DNA from 2 places in the Streptomyces sp. Tek67B01 genome. Region 1 is predicted to be linked to the other one. Evidence: riboswitches for the same ligand, from Rfam matches in the RefSeq annotation. Region 1 holds a riboswitch; the other holds the start of a gene.
The links. A riboswitch is a leader RNA that binds a small molecule or an ion and turns the genes downstream of it on or off. The one in region 1 is predicted to bind S-adenosylmethionine.
Positions count from the first base shown of each region.

Region 2: linked by a shared signal. The riboswitch ahead of ACV7NM_RS22990 (aminotransferase class V-fold PLP-dependent enzyme) and the one ahead of thrC (threonine synthase) in region 1 are both predicted to bind S-adenosylmethionine.

Region 1 is NZ_JBUYUY010000001.1:3,348,069-3,355,383, forward strand. It holds gene groL (chaperonin GroEL) at 1-972, opposite strand, end outside; gene ACV7NM_RS14990 (cold-shock protein) at 1,296-1,502, opposite strand; gene ACV7NM_RS14995 (MoaD/ThiS family protein) at 1,899-2,177, opposite strand; gene thrC (threonine synthase) at 2,219-3,493, opposite strand; SAM riboswitch class I at 3,511-3,669, opposite strand; gene ACV7NM_RS15005 (glucosyl-3-phosphoglycerate synthase) at 3,878-4,828, shown strand; gene ACV7NM_RS15010 (alpha,alpha-trehalose-phosphate synthase (UDP-forming)) at 4,920-6,356, shown strand; gene otsB (trehalose-phosphatase) at 6,980-7,315, opposite strand, start outside.
Region 2 is NZ_JBUYUY010000001.1:5,115,017-5,122,331, reverse strand. It holds gene ACV7NM_RS23000 (rhomboid family intramembrane serine protease) at 118-843, shown strand; gene ACV7NM_RS22995 (Lrp/AsnC family transcriptional regulator) at 840-1,121, shown strand; gene ACV7NM_RS22990 (aminotransferase class V-fold PLP-dependent enzyme) at 1,534-2,940, opposite strand; SAM riboswitch class IV at 3,153-3,269, opposite strand; gene trpD (anthranilate phosphoribosyltransferase) at 3,459-4,523, opposite strand; gene qcrB (cytochrome bc1 complex cytochrome b subunit) at 4,689-6,320, opposite strand; gene qcrA (cytochrome bc1 complex Rieske iron-sulfur subunit) at 6,317-7,315, opposite strand, start outside.

The DNA.
Region 1 (7,315 bases):
GGTGATGACGACCTTGCGGGCGCGGCCGAGCAGGTCGAGACCGGCGTTCTCCAGCTTGAGGCCGACCTCCTCGGAGATGACGGTGCCGCCCGTGAGGATGGCGATGTCACCGAGCATGGCCTTGCGGCGGTCGCCGAAGCCCGGGGCCTTGACGGCGACGGACTTGAAGGTGCCGCGGATCTTGTTGACGACCAGGGTCGACAGGGCCTCGCCCTCGACGTCCTCGGCGATGATCAGCAGCGGCTTGCCGGACTGCATGACCTTCTCCAGGAGCGGCAGCAGGTCCTTGACCGAGCCGATCTTGGAGTTGACGATCAGGATGTACGGGTCGTCGAGCGACGCCTCCATACGCTCCATGTCGGTGGCGAAGTACGCCGAGATGTAGCCCTTGTCGAAGCGCATGCCCTCGGTGAGCTCGAGCTCCAGACCGAAGGTCTGCGACTCCTCGACGGTGATGACGCCTTCCTTGCCGACCTTGTCCATGGCCTCGGCGATGAGCTCGCCGATCTGGGTGTCGGCGGCGGAGATGGAGGCCGTCGAAGCGATCTGCTCCTTGGTCTCGACATCCTTGGCCTGCGCGAGCAGGGCGGCGGAGACGGCCTCGACGGCCTTCTCGATACCACGCTTGAGGGCCATCGGGTTGGCGCCGGCGGCCACGTTGCGCAGGCCCTCGCGGACCAGCGCCTGGGCCAGCACGGTTGCGGTGGTCGTACCGTCGCCCGCGACGTCGTCCGTCTTCTTGGCGACTTCCTTGACCAGCTCGGCGCCGATCTTCTCGTACGGGTCCTCGAGCTCGATCTCCTTGGCGATGGAGACACCATCGTTGGTGATCGTGGGGGCGCCCCACTTCTTCTCAAGGACGACGTTGCGACCCTTGGGGCCAAGGGTGACCTTGACGGCGTCGGCGAGCTGGTTCATGCCACGCTCGAGACCGCGCCGGGCCTCCTCGTTGAACGAAATGATCTTGGCCATCTGAAGTGGTCCTCCAGGACTGGGGTGGATTGCTCCTGGACCGCGCCCGCGCCCGCGACGGACGGCCTGCGAGCCCGGCGGTTCCTTCCCGCCGGACCCTCGGGCCTCACCGACCCGGTCCTCGTTTCAGTAGCACTCTCGACTGGAGAGTGCTAACGCCAATGATTAGCACTCGACCCCGTCGAGTGCAAGCGGCTTCGGGCAACGCCGGGCGAAGTCCCCGGCCGGGACGCACGAGGGGCCCACATCCCGTGTCCGGGATGTGGGCCCCTCGTGCGTGTGTGGTCCTGAGACCTGTTGCGTCGGTGGTCGATCGCGCCGGGTCAGCCGAGTGCGAGCTTGACCATGTCCGCCTGAGGACCCTTCTGGCCCTGCGAGATCTCGAACTCGACCCGCTGACCCTCTTCAAGGGTGCGGTACCCGTCCATCTGGATGGCGCTGTAGTGGACGAACACATCCGCACCACCGTCGACCGCGATGAAGCCGTAGCCCTTCTCCGCGTTGAACCACTTGACGGTGCCCTGAGCCATGCCTAACTCCCCTATTACTGGCCCTTGCGCAGGACCGCACTTCGCGGACCCGGGTCAGAACTTGCGCCGGAACGCCTCGACCGCGGCTGAATGTATCCGCACCGGTGCTGTCTGCAACAGGTCATTCCGACGAGAATTCCGGACAAGAAGGAATAGGGATATCAAGCGAAATTTACGCATACTCCCGGGCAACTCGGGCCCGACATCAGGCACCAAAGGCCCATACCAGGCTCGCATGTTGACTCAATGTCAACCATCCGGTGGCCCGCTCATATGCGGCGGGCAAGAACAGCGGAGGGGACTTCCCCAACTCTACCGCGCCCAATCAACCAGAATTGCCCCCTCCGCTTTTAGCGGAGGGGGCAATTCAGGGATGTGGTGTCGGTGACCCCGGTGTCAGCAGCCGCCCGCCACGGCGGGGATGATCGAGACCCCGGCGCCGTCCGGCGTCGCCGCCTCCAGGCCGCCCTCGAAGCGCACGTCGTCGTCGTTGACGTAGACGTTCACGAAGCGGCGCAGCTTGCCCTGGTCGTCCAGGACGCGGGCCGCGATGCCCGGGTGGTTCTTCTCCAGGGACTCGATGACCTGGGAAAGGGTCGCGCCCTCGGCGGGCACCTCGGCCTGGCCACCGGTGTAGGTGCGCAGGATGGTGGGGATGCGGACGTTGACGCTCATGGCGCTACTGCCTTTCCGGGAACAGGGGGGTGGGTCGGACCTCAGGCCAGGCCGGCGGCGCGGAACGCGTCCAGGCTGGGGCGGATGGTGGCGGTCTGGCCGCTGTCGGCGGCCACCGCCTCCAGGGTCTTGAGGCCGTCACCGGTGTTGAGGACGACCGTGGTCAGCGAGGGGTCGAGCTGCCCGTTCTCGATGAGCTTCTTCGTCACGCCGACGGTCACACCGCCCGCGGTCTCGGCGAAGATGCCCTCCGCCCGCGCGAGGATCTTGATGGCTTCCACGACCTGCTCGTCGTTGACGTCCTCGACGTAACCGCCGGTGCGGCGGGCGATGTCCAGGACGTACGGGCCGTCCGCCGGGTTGCCGATCGCCAGGGACTTGGCGATGGTGTTCGGCTTCTGCGGGCGCACCACGTCGTGACCGGCCTTGAAGGCGGTCGACACGGGCGAGCAACCCTCTGCCTGCGCACCGAAGATCTTGTACGGCTTGTCCTCGACCAGGCCGAGCTTGATCAGCTCCTGCAGACCCTTGTCGATCTTCGTCAGCTGTGAACCGGACGCGATCGGGATCACGATCTGGTCGGGCAACCGCCAGCCGAGCTGCTCGCAGATCTCGTAGGCCAGCGTCTTGGAGCCCTCGCCGTAGTACGGGCGCAGGTTGACGTTGACGAAGCCCCAGCCCTCGCCCAGCGGGTCTCCGATGAGCTCGGAGCAGAAGCGGTTGACGTCGTCGTAGTTGCCCTCGATGCCGACGAGGTCGCCGCCGTAGACACCGGCCATGACGACCTTGCCCTGTTCCAGGTCGTGCGGGATGAACACGCAGGACCGGAAGCCGGCGCGGGCTGCCGCGGCGCCGACGGCGCCGGCCAGGTTGCCCGTGGAGGAGCAGGAGAGCGTGGTGTAGCCGAAGGCACGGGCGGCCTCGACGGCGATGGCCACGACGCGGTCCTTGAAGGAGTGCGTCGGGTTGCCGGAGTCGTCCTTGACGTAGAGCTTGCCGGTGACGCCGAGCTCCTTGGCCAGGTTGGCCGCGTCCACGAGCTTGGTGAAGCCCGGGTTCAGGTTCGGCTTGGACGCCACGTCCGCGGGGACGGGCAGCAGCGGGGCGTAGCGCCAGATGTTGTCGGGTCCGGCCTCGATCGCGGCGCGCAGCGCCTCCGGATCACCGGTGGGCAGGTCGTAGGCGACTTCCAGCGGTCCGAAACACTCGACGCAGGCGAAGATCGGGCCGAGCTCGAAGCGGGTACCGCACTCACGACACGAAAGGCCGGTGGCAGGTCCGAGATCGACAGAGGTGGCGACAGTCTGTGCAGCCATGATGGCGAGGCCCTTTCTCCTCATCTTCCCCATGGCGCACTTCGCCATGAGACGGAATTGGCACCTTCCCTAGCCGGGGACCTCGCTGACGTCGCCGTGGTGCGCGATCGCGAGAACCGACTGGAGGGTTGCCGGGGCTTCAACGGGCCGTGTCCCTCTGCCCCTCTGGATGAGCGGTATGGCACCGGGCCGCGCGCTCTGTGGCGCACCCGGGCATTTGTGCACGAGGACCCCGGCATGCCGTGGTCCTTCGCGTTGTTCAAGACTGTAACCGAAGGGCCGGGTGGTTGAGACAGCCGTCCGAACGGCGAGATGGATCATATTTCGCCCGAAAACCACCGCCCGATCCGTCCGCCCCGTCACCGATCCCCTGGAGTGTCCGAAGTGCTGGAAGAGGTGGAGCGCTGGCTGGCCGACCGGTCCTGGTCCGCCGCCGACCGACCGCTCGCCCAGCTGCTCGACCGCAAGCGCGCGTCGGGAGCCACGGTCAGCGTGGTGCTGCCCGCGCTCGACGAGGAGGCCACGGTCGGGGCGATCGTCGAGGTGATCCGGCGCGACCTGATCGAAGGATTGCCGACCCCCCTGGTGGACGAGCTGGTCGTGGTCGACTCCGGGTCGAGCGACCGTACGGCGGAGGTCGCCGCGAAGGCCGGTGCGCGGGTCGTGCACCGCGACGAGATCCTGCCGCGGCTCCCGGCGGTGCCCGGCAAGGGCGAGGTGCTGTGGCGCTCGCTGCTCGCGACCACCGGCGACATCGTCTGCTTCGTGGACGCCGACCTGCGGGACTTCTCCTCCACCTTCGTCTCCGGCATCCTCGGCCCGCTGCTGACCGAGCCGGACGTGCAGTTCGTCAAGGCGATGTACGACCGGCCGCTCGGCGACGCGCCGGGGCAGGGCGGCCGCGTCACGGAACTGGTGGCCCGGCCCCTGCTCAACCTGCACTGGCCGCGGCTGGCCGGATTCGTCCAGCCGCTGGGCGGCGAGTACGCCGTACGGCGCTCCCTGCTGGAACGTCTCCCCTTCCCCGTCGGCTACGGCGTGGAGCTGGGGCTGCTGGTGGACGCGCTGCACACGGTCGGGCTGGACGGGCTGGCGCAGGTCGACGTGGGCGTACGGCTGCACCGCCACCAGGACGGTCAGGCGCTCGGCCGGATGGCCGCGGCGATCTACCGCACGGCGCAGTTGCGGCTCTCGCGCGGGCATCTCACCCGGCCCGCGCTGACCCAGTTCGAGCGGGGCCCGGACGGCTTCGTACCGCGGACGCACGCCGTGGACACCGAGGAAAGGCCGCCGATGCTGGAGATCCGGGAGTACGCGGTCCGCCGCGTGGCGTGATGCGGCGTGATGCGGCGTGGCGTGGCGTGATGCGGTGTGGCGTGACGCGGCGGCGGGTTTGAGGCGCGTGCGGCGGGGTTAGGTTCGCGGCATGGCTTCCCAGGTACTCGTCGCCGCGAACCGCGGCCCCCTCTCGTACGCCCACGCCCCCGACGGCACCCTCAGCGCCCGGCGCGGCGGAGGCGGTCTCGTCTCCGGTCTCTCCGCCGCGCTCGCGGAGCAGCCGGACGCGGTGTGGATCTGCGCGGCGCTGTCGGAGGGCGACCGGGAAGCGGTGCGGCGGGGGGTTTCCGAACCCGGCGTCCGGATGCTGGACATCGATCCCGCCGTGTACGACGCCGCGTACAACGGCATCGCGAACTCGGTCCTCTGGTTCACCCACCACCACCTGTACGACATCCCGCGCGAGCCGGTCTTCGACGCGGAGTTCCGGCGGCGCTGGGACGCGTACGTCCTGTACAACCGTGCCTTCGCGGACGCGCTGGCGGCGGAGGCCGACCAGGGCGCGGCGGTGCTCGTGCAGGACTACCAGCTGGCGCTGGTGCCGGGCATGCTGCGCGTCCTGCGGCCCGACCTGCGCATCGCGCACTTCACGCACACCCCGTGGGCCTCGCCAGACGTCCTGCGGATGCTGCCGCGGTACGTGGTGGAGGAGCTGACGTGGGGGATGCTCGGGGCGGACCTGCTGGGCTTCCACACCGGGGAATGGGCGCGGGCGTTCTTGTCGGCGATGCCGTTCGACGGCGCGGAGGGCAGCGCGGAGGAGGTCCGGGAGGGGACCGTGGAGCACCGCCGGGAGTCGGGGTGGGCGCGGCGCACGACCGAGGTACGGGCGTTCCCGCTGGGCGTGGACGGGGACGACCTGCGGGCGCTGGCCCACCGGCCGGAGGTCGACGACAAGCTGGCGGGGCTGCGGGCAGAGGTCGGGGACCGCAAGTCGATCGTCCGGGTGGACCGGACGGAGCTGTCCAAGAACATCCTGCGCGGCCTGCTGGCGTACCGGGAGCTGCTGACGACGCACCCGGAGTGGCGCGAGCGGGTGGTGCACATGGCGTCGGCGTACCCCTCGCGGCAGGACCTGGCGGTGTACCGGGAGTACACGGCGGCGGTGCGGGACCTGGCGGCGGAGATCAACGCGGAGCTGGGGACGGCGGACTGGCAGCCGGTGCTGGTGTCGGTGGAGGACGACTTCGCGCGCTCGCTGGCGGCGTACCGGATGGCGGACGTGGCCCTGGTGAACCCGGTGCGGGACGGGATGAACCTGGTGGCCAAGGAGATCCCGGTGGTGTCGGAGGCGGGGTGCGCGCTGGTCCTGTCGACGGGGGCGGGGGCGTACGAGGAGCTCCGCTCGGACGCGCTGACGGTGAACCCGTACGACGTGTCGGAGACGGCGGCCGCGTTGCACGCGGCGCTGTCGATGCCGGAGGCGGAGCGCGCGGAACGCACGAAGCGCCTCGCGTCGGCGGCGACGGCCCTCCCACCGACGGCCTGGTTCACGGCCCAACTGTCGACCCTCCGCGACGCGTAACGCCGCCGCCCTGCCCGACGCACGGCCCGGCGTGCGCCCTGACCGGGGCGAGCCCGACGGGACCGGCGCGCGACCCTGACCGGGGGGACGGCCGGGCGCGGGACGGTGCGCGGCTTGATCGTCTGCGGCGCCACCGCGCAAGCGCCCCCGGGCTCCGCCCGGGCCTTGCGGGGCTCCGCCCCGCCCCCCGCGCCTCAAACGCCGGCGAGGCCGAAAATACCGGCCCCACCGGAGCACGAGGCTGAACCTGGACGGAGCCCAAGGCCGGCCCCGACCCAGCCGCCGCCTCAGCCGCAGGGCCGGGACTTCCCGGCCTGGCCGGCGCTTGAGCCGCGGGCCCGGGCACTCCCAGCCTCGCCGGCGATTGAGGCGCAGGTCTGAGCGGAACCCAGAACCCCCAACCCGGCTCACGGCTGAGATGCCGACCGGGCAAATCCAGCCCCGCCGGCGATTGAGGCGCGGGTCTGGGCAGAGCCCAGGGCCCCGGTTCCGGCCGGCGCACGCGGCACGGACCCCGGGTACACGCAGCGGTACACGCAGCCTCGCCGGCGATTGAGGCGCGGGCCTGGGCGGAGCCCAGAACCCCCGGCCCCGGCACCCCGCAGGGACCGGTACCCCGCAGGTCAGCCCCGCAGGGCCGCCGCCAGGGTCGCGAGGAACGCCGCGACCTCCGCCGGTCCCGGGAGGACCAGGTCCGCGCGGGACGCCAGTTCAGGGACCTCCGACGAGCTGCACACCAGCAGCCCCGGCAATCCCTCCGCGCGCCGCTTCTCGACGGCGGCGTACGCCGCCAGGTCCCCCAGGTCGTCGCCCGCGTACAGCACCGCCTCCGCGCCGACCTCCTCCAGGTACTCCGTCAGGGCGACGCCCTTGTCGACACCCGGCGGCCGCAGCTCCAGCACCGCCCGCCCCGGCTCCACCATCAGTCCGTGTCGGGCCGCCAGCTCCGCCAGCGGCGC
Region 2 (7,315 bases), 1.8 Mb from region 1:
TAAAGCCGCCCGCCGCAGCCGTCGGGGCGTGTGACGGCCTTTTCCGCGGACCGCAGCACGTAACCCTACGGCCTGGCACCGCCCGGACGGGGGCTCTGCTGCGTCATGCTCTGTCTCATGATCGTAAGGTGGCAGGCTGCCCTCGGGGAGGCCGTGCGGGGCCCGGTGGTCACCCGCGCGCTGATCGCGGGCTGCTGTGTGGTGTTCGTCCTCGGCCCCGCCTCGGGGCTGAACCCGGTCTACGGGACGGGTGACCTGTTGTTGGAGACGGGGACCGCGTACTTCCGGCGCTGGGGCGTGGTCCCGGACGAGCTGTTCGGGGGGACGGCCGGGGCCCTGCTGACACCGCTGACGGCCCTGTTCGTACACGGGAGCTGGCTGCACCTGCTCGGCAACATGCTGTTCCTGTACGTGTTCGGCGCGATGGCGGAGGAGCGGATGGGCCGCCCGGCGTTCCTCGTCTTCTACGTCGCCACGGGCTACCTGGCGCTGGCGGCGTACGCGGCGGCCAACGCCTCCTCCGACCAGACGCTGGTCGGCGCGTCGGGGGCGATCTCGGCGGTGCTGGGAGCGTTCCTGTGCCTGTTCCCGCGGGCCCGGGTGACGAGCCTGTTCCCGTTCCTCTTCTTCCTGCCGCTGCGGTTCCCCGCGTGGATCGTGCTGATGTTCTGGTTCGTCCTGCAGTGGCTGGCGGCGCACCGGGCGGCGAGCGGACCGGGGGTGGCCTACCTGGCCCACGTGGTGGGGTTCTCCGTCGGGTTCGCCTACGCCTGGGTGCGCTATCGGCGTACGACTAGAGTGAGGCGACCAGCGACGGCCAGCGAGGGAGACAGCCAACCGTGATCACCGCGATCGTGCTCATCAAGACCAGCGTGGACCGCATCCCCGAGATCGCCGAGTCCATCGCGCAGCTGGACAGCGTCAGCGAGGTCTACTCCGTCACCGGCACCTACGACCTCATCGCGCTGGTCCGCGTCGCCCGCCACGAGAACCTGGCGGACATCATCCCGGGCCGCATCAGCAAGATCCCGGGCGTGGAGGCGACGGACACCCACGTGGCGTTCCGCACGTACTCCCAGCACGACCTGGAAGCGGCCTTCGCCATCGGCCTCGACGCGTAGTCCCGCCGGGGTTCTGCCGGGCGGGGCTTCCGCCCCGGCCCCCGCGCCTCGGCGCCGGACCGCCCCCGCCGGCCTCCGGTCCCGCCTCACAGCTCAGGCCGGCTCTCCCCCGGCCGGGCCACCCGCCCTTCGCCGGCCGGAAGACGTACCCGCGCAGCTGGCCGCCGAGGCCGCGGTCGCCTCCCCATAGCCGCCCAACGGATCGCACTCCGCAGCGCGGATCACCGCGTAAGTGTCACGGCCCCGGAGCCGTGGGAGCGCGGGGCAAGCGGTTTGCCGACCGCCGCGCGGCGTCGACGGACGGACCCAGCGGCGACGGACGGAGTCCGGCGCAGCGGCACGAAGCCCGGGAGGGCCGCCAAGGCCGAACGGTGCGAGGGCGCGTCAGGAAACGGTGCGGTGCGAGGGCGCGTCAGGACACCGGCACGCAGCGGCCCTCTTCCGTGCGGTAGCTCCACTTCGCCCCGTCCGCGACCAGTTCCCGTACCGCGCGGACGAAGCGGTCCACGTGTTCGTCCGGGGTGCCCGCGCCGAAGCTGACGCGGATCGCGTTGAGCGACCTCTCCCCCGGCGCCACCTCCGGCGCTCCGCACTCGCCCTGGGCCTGCGGCTCGCTGCCCAGCAGCGTCCGCACCAGCGGGTGGGCGCAGAACAGGCCGTCGCGGACGCCGATCCCGTACTCGGCCGACAGCGCGGCGGCGAAGTGGGAGCTGTTCCAGCCGTCCACCACGAACGAGATGACGCCGACCCGCGGGGCGTCGTCGCCGAACAGGGACAGCACCCGGACCTCCGGGACCCCCGCCAGGCCCTCGCGGACCTTCGCGATCAGCTGCCGCTCCCGGGCGACCAGACCCTCGAAGCCCGCCTCCGTCAGCGCCCGGCAGGCGGAGGCGATGGAATAGACGCCGATGACGTTCGGGGAGCCGGCCTCGTGGCGGGCGGCCGTGGTGTGCCACTCGACGTCCACGCCGCCGTCCTCGCGCCGGGCGACCTTGCGCGAGGCCCCGCCGCCGGCCAGGTAGGGCTCCGCCTCCTGGAGCCAGTCGGCCCGCCCCGCCAGCACGCCCGATCCGAACGGCGCGTACAGCTTGTGCCCGGAGAAGGCGACCCAGTCCACGTCCAGCTCCCGCACCGACACGGGGTGGTGCGGCGCCAGCTGGGCGGCGTCCAGGACGATCCGCGCGCCGTGGGCGTGCGCCGCCGCGGCCAGTTCCCGCACCGGCCACAGCTCACCGGTGACGTTGGACGCGCCGGTGACGCACACCAGCGCCGGACCGTGGGGGTCCCGCGCGGCCAGCGCCCGCTCCAGGGTGGCGACGGCCTCGTCCGGCGTGCGCGGCGCGTCGAGGTAGGTGACCTGAGCGTCGCCCCACGGCAGCAGCGAGGCGTGGTGTTCGGTCTCGAAGACGAAGACCTGGCAGCCGGCGGGGAGCACGGCGGCGAGCAGGTTGAGCGAGTCGGTCGTGGACCGGGTGAAGATCACCTGGTCGCAGGGGCGGCAGTCCAGGAACTCCCCGACAGTGACCCGGCTCTGCTCGAACAGGTCGGTGGAGAGCTGCGAGAGGTACCCCGCGCCGCGGTGAACGCTGCCGTAGTACGGGGCGTACGCGGCCACGTCGTCCCAGACCCGCTGGAGCGCCGGCGCGCTGGCCGCGTAGTCCAGGGCCGCGTAGGTGACCTCCCCGCCGGTGACGAGCGGGACGGTGACGTCCCGGCCGAGTACGGCCAGCGGCTCGGCACACACGGCGTCGGCGGAAACCAGGTCGTCGGCGTGTTCCACGCGGGCGTGCTCGGCGGTGGCGTTCAGGGATGCGGACATGGCGGTATCTCCCGGCAGGCAGGGCTGAATGGCTTCGGGTTCTGCCCGTACGCGGGTACGGCTCGGCGGCCGTCCGGGGTACGGGGATGCCTCGGGGTCCGGGTACGCGGAAGCGACCCTGTTCCGAGGGTGAAGAAGGGGCGGAGACGCCCTATCGCATTCGCTTGCTCACGGAAAACGCTCCTCGAGGACCAGGATCCCTGGTGTCGAGGGATCCGCGCTTGCCGTAGACCTCACTGCCTACGGCCTGGTCATCACCCGGGGCACCCCGCCACGGAAGGAGGGTTGCCGGACAGCGAGCCGGGGCCAAAACGCTGTCACTCGTGACCTGGTCAGCATCCTGCCACAAGATCCCTCACGCGCAAGACCCCGGTCCGCATGCTGGACCGGGGTCACCTCTTTCACGCCGTTCTCGCACCGCTCGGCCGCAGCGGGCCTCCCGGGCCTCGAACGGCTGCGCCGGCCTCCGGCCGCCGAACCCGTGGCGGGATGGGCCCCGTCCGCCGCCCGGCCGGTGCCTACGCGTTGCTCGCCGCCACCCAGCGCTCCAGGGCCGCCCGGGCCGCACCCGAGTCGATGGCCTCGGCCGCGCGGGCGATTCCCGCCCCGATCTGCTCCTCCAGGGAGCCGGTGCCCGGGTCGAGCGCCACGAGGGCGGCCGCCGAGTTCAGCAGCACCGCGTCCCGTACCGGACCGGTCTCGCCCGCCAGCAGCCGACGCGCCACGTCCGCGTTGTACGAGGCGTCCTCGCCCCGCAGCGCGGAGACGTCCACGAGGTCGATCCCGACGTCACGCGGGTCGAAGGGCTGCTCCTTCACCGCGCCGTCGCGCACCCACCACACCCGGGACGTGGCCGTCGTCGTCAGCTCGTCCATGCCGTCGTCGCCGCGGAAGACCAGGGCCGAGGAGCCACGTTCGGCGAGCACGCCCGCCACGATGGGTGCCACGCGGGCGTCGGCCACGCCGGTCGCCTGGGCCCTGACCCGGGCCGGGTTGGTGAGGGGGCCCAGGAAGTTGAAGGTGGTCCGGATGCCCAGCTCCTTGCGGGCTGCGGCGACGTGCCGCAGCGCGGGGTGGAACTTCACCGCGAAGCAGAAGGTGACGCCGGCCTGCTCCGCGACCTCCACCACCCGTGCCGGGGTCAGGTCGAGGTTGACGCCGAGCTTCTCCAGGACGTCGGAGGCCCCGCTCGCGGAGGAGGCGGCCCGGTTGCCGTGCTTGACGACCTTGGCGCCGGTACCGGCCACCACGATCGCGGACATGGTCGAGATGTTCACCGTTTTGGCCCCGTCGCCGCCGGTGCCGACGATGTCCACCGTCCGGCCCGGGACCTCGATCAGGTTGGCGTGCGCGTACATGGCCCGCACCAGGCCGTTGATCTCGGCGACCGTCTCCCCCTTGGCCCGCAGCGCGACGGCGAAGCCGGCGATCTGGGCGTCGGTGGCTTCCCCGCGCATGATCCGGTCCATGGCCCATGCCGTGTCGTCGGTGCTCAGGTCCCGGCCGGTCAGCAGGGCGTCGAGTACGCCGGGCCAACCGCGGACCGCCACGCTGTCGCCGCCTGCCGGGGTCACAACGTTCATGGTCCGCTCCTGCTGCTCGGGAAAGTTCCACGTCGAATGGGGTGAGGAGCCCAGCCTATCCAGCCTGGGCGGACGGCAAAGAGCCCCGTCCAGACCCTGGACGGGGCTCTCGCCGTGGCGACACCAGGATTGACCTGAATCAATCCCTCAAGCGGTCAATCGGGATCAGTGGTGGCCGTGGCCGCTCTGGATCTCCTTGTACTCCTCCGCCGTGGGCTTCGGAATCTGGTTGTTCTCCGCGTAGAAGCCCTTGCTGAGCTTCGCGCGGAGCTTCTCCGTGGCCTTCGGCTTGCGCTCCACGCCGTTCTCGTCGACCGTCGGGCCGAGTTCGATCGGCCGGTACTGCTCGTGCGAGGTGAGCGTGTGCAGCTTCGCCTGCGGCAGCGGCTCGTGGACCTCGACGAACTCACCGTGCGGCAGCCGCTTGATGATGCCGGTCTCGCGACCGTGCAGCACCTTGTCGTGGTCCCGGCGCTGGAGGCCGAGGCAGATGCGCTTGGTGGCGATGAAGGCCAGGACCGGGACGACGAAGAAGCCGATCCGGACGAACCACGTGATGTTGTTGATCGAGAGGTGGAAGTACTGCGCGAACATGTCGTTTCCACCGCCGATCAGCAGGACGATGTACTCCGCGATCCAGGCGACACCGAAGGCCGTACGGGTCGGGACGTTGCGCGGGCGGTCCAGCAGGTGGTGCTCCCGCTTGTCCCCGGTGACCCAGGACTCGATGAACGGCCACACGGCGATCGCGCCCAGCACCAGCGGGAAGAGCAGCAGCGGGATGAACACGCCCAGGACGAGCGTGTGGCCCCACAGGTTGATCTCCCAGCCCGGCATGGCACGGATCAGGCCTTCCGGCATACCCATGTACCAGTCGGGCTGCGCGCCGGTGGACACGTGGTCCGGGCGGTACGGGCCGATCGCCCAGATCGGGTTGATCGAGGCGAGCGCCGCGATGGCCGCGATGACACCGAAGACCAGGAAGAAGAAGCCTCCGGCCTTGGCCATGTAGACCGGCAGCAGCGGCATGCCGACGACGTTGTTGTTCGTCTTGCCGGGGCCCGCGTACTGGGTGTGCTTGTGGTAGAAGACCAGGATCAGGTGGGCCACCAGCAGGCCCATCATGATGCCGGGCAGCAGCAGGATGTGGATCGAGTAGAACCGCGCGACGAAGTCGCCGCCGGGGAACTCGCCGCCGAAGAGGAAGAACGACAGGTACGTGCCGACGATCGGCACGGACAGGATCGCGCCCTCCATGAAGCGGACACCGGTGCCCGAGAGGAGGTCGTCTGGCAGGGAGTAACCGGTGAAACCGGTGAACATGCCGAGGACCAGCAGCAGGAAGCCGAAGAGCCAGTTGACCTCACGCGGCTTGCGGAACGCGCCGGTGAAGAACACGCGCATCATGTGCACGACCATGGCCGCGACGAAGATGAGCGCCGACCAGTGGTGGATCTGCCGGATGAGCAGACCGCCGCGGACGTCGAAGCTGATGTCCAGCGTCGAGGCGAAGGCCTCGGACATCTGGACGCCCTGCATCGGCACGTACGGGCCGTGGTAGACGACCTCGTTCATGCTCGGGTGGAAGAACAGCGTCAGGTACACACCCGTGAGGATGATGATGATGAAGCTGTAGAGGCAGATCTCACCGAGCATGAAGGACCAGTGGTCCGGGAAGATCTTGCGCATGTTCGACTTGGCCAGGCTGTAGATGCCCAGGCGGCCGTCGGCCCAGTCCGCTACCCGCTCGCCGGCGGGCGCCTTGCGCTGACTGTCGGTGGTGGTGGCAGTGCTCATCCGCGCTCCCAGAATGCAGGACCGACGGGCTCTTCGAAGTCGCCGCGCGCTTCGAGGAAGCCTTCGTCATTGACGCCGATCCGCAGCTGCGGAAGCGCGTGACCAGCGGGGCCGAAGATGACTCGGGCGCCGTCGGAGAGGTCGAAGGTGGACTGGTGGCACGGGCACAGCACGTGGTGCGTCTGCTGCTCGTACAGGCTGATCGGGCAGCCGACGTGGGTGCAGATCTTGGAGAAGGCCACGATGCCGTCGTGGGACCACGCCAGCTCCTGCTTGTCCTTGATGTCCTGCGGCTGGAGCCGGACGATCATCAGGGCGGCCTTGGCGATCTGGTTCTGGAAGTCGTGCTGGGTCTCCTCCAGGCCTTCCGGCATGGCGAAGGTCAGCGAACCGACGACCACGTCCTCGGGACGCAGCGGCTCCATCGTGTTCTGGTTGATGAGCAGCTTGCCCTTGGCCCACAGGGTCTTGCGCAGCTTCTCCTCGGGCAGCGGGCCCAGGTCGCGCATGATCACGAGGGCGGAGAGCGGCAGCATGGCCAGGGCGCCCAGCATGGTGTTGCGGATCAGCGGACGGCGGCCGATGGCCGACTCGCTCGCACCGTCGGCGAAGTCCTGGAGGACCTTGGCCTTGACCTCCGGCGGCGCCGCGATGGCGTGGCGCTCGTCGGCGACCTCCACGTCGGACATCAGGGTGCGGGCCCAGTGGACCGCGCCCGCGCCGATGCAGAAGAGGGCCGTGCCCAGGGTCAGGCCGAGGGCGAAGTTCAGGCCGCTCACCTTCCCGATGGGGAAGATGTAGACGTACTTGTCGACGGGGATGGTCACGTACGCGGCGATGAAGCCGATCGTGGCCAGCATCGACAGCGTGAACAGCATCGCGACCACGCGCTCGGACCGCTTGGCGGCCCGCTCGTCGATGTCCTGGATGCGCGGCCTGTGGACCGGCATGCCCGGGTCGGCGAACGGATCGTCCGCGACTGCCACGCCACCGTG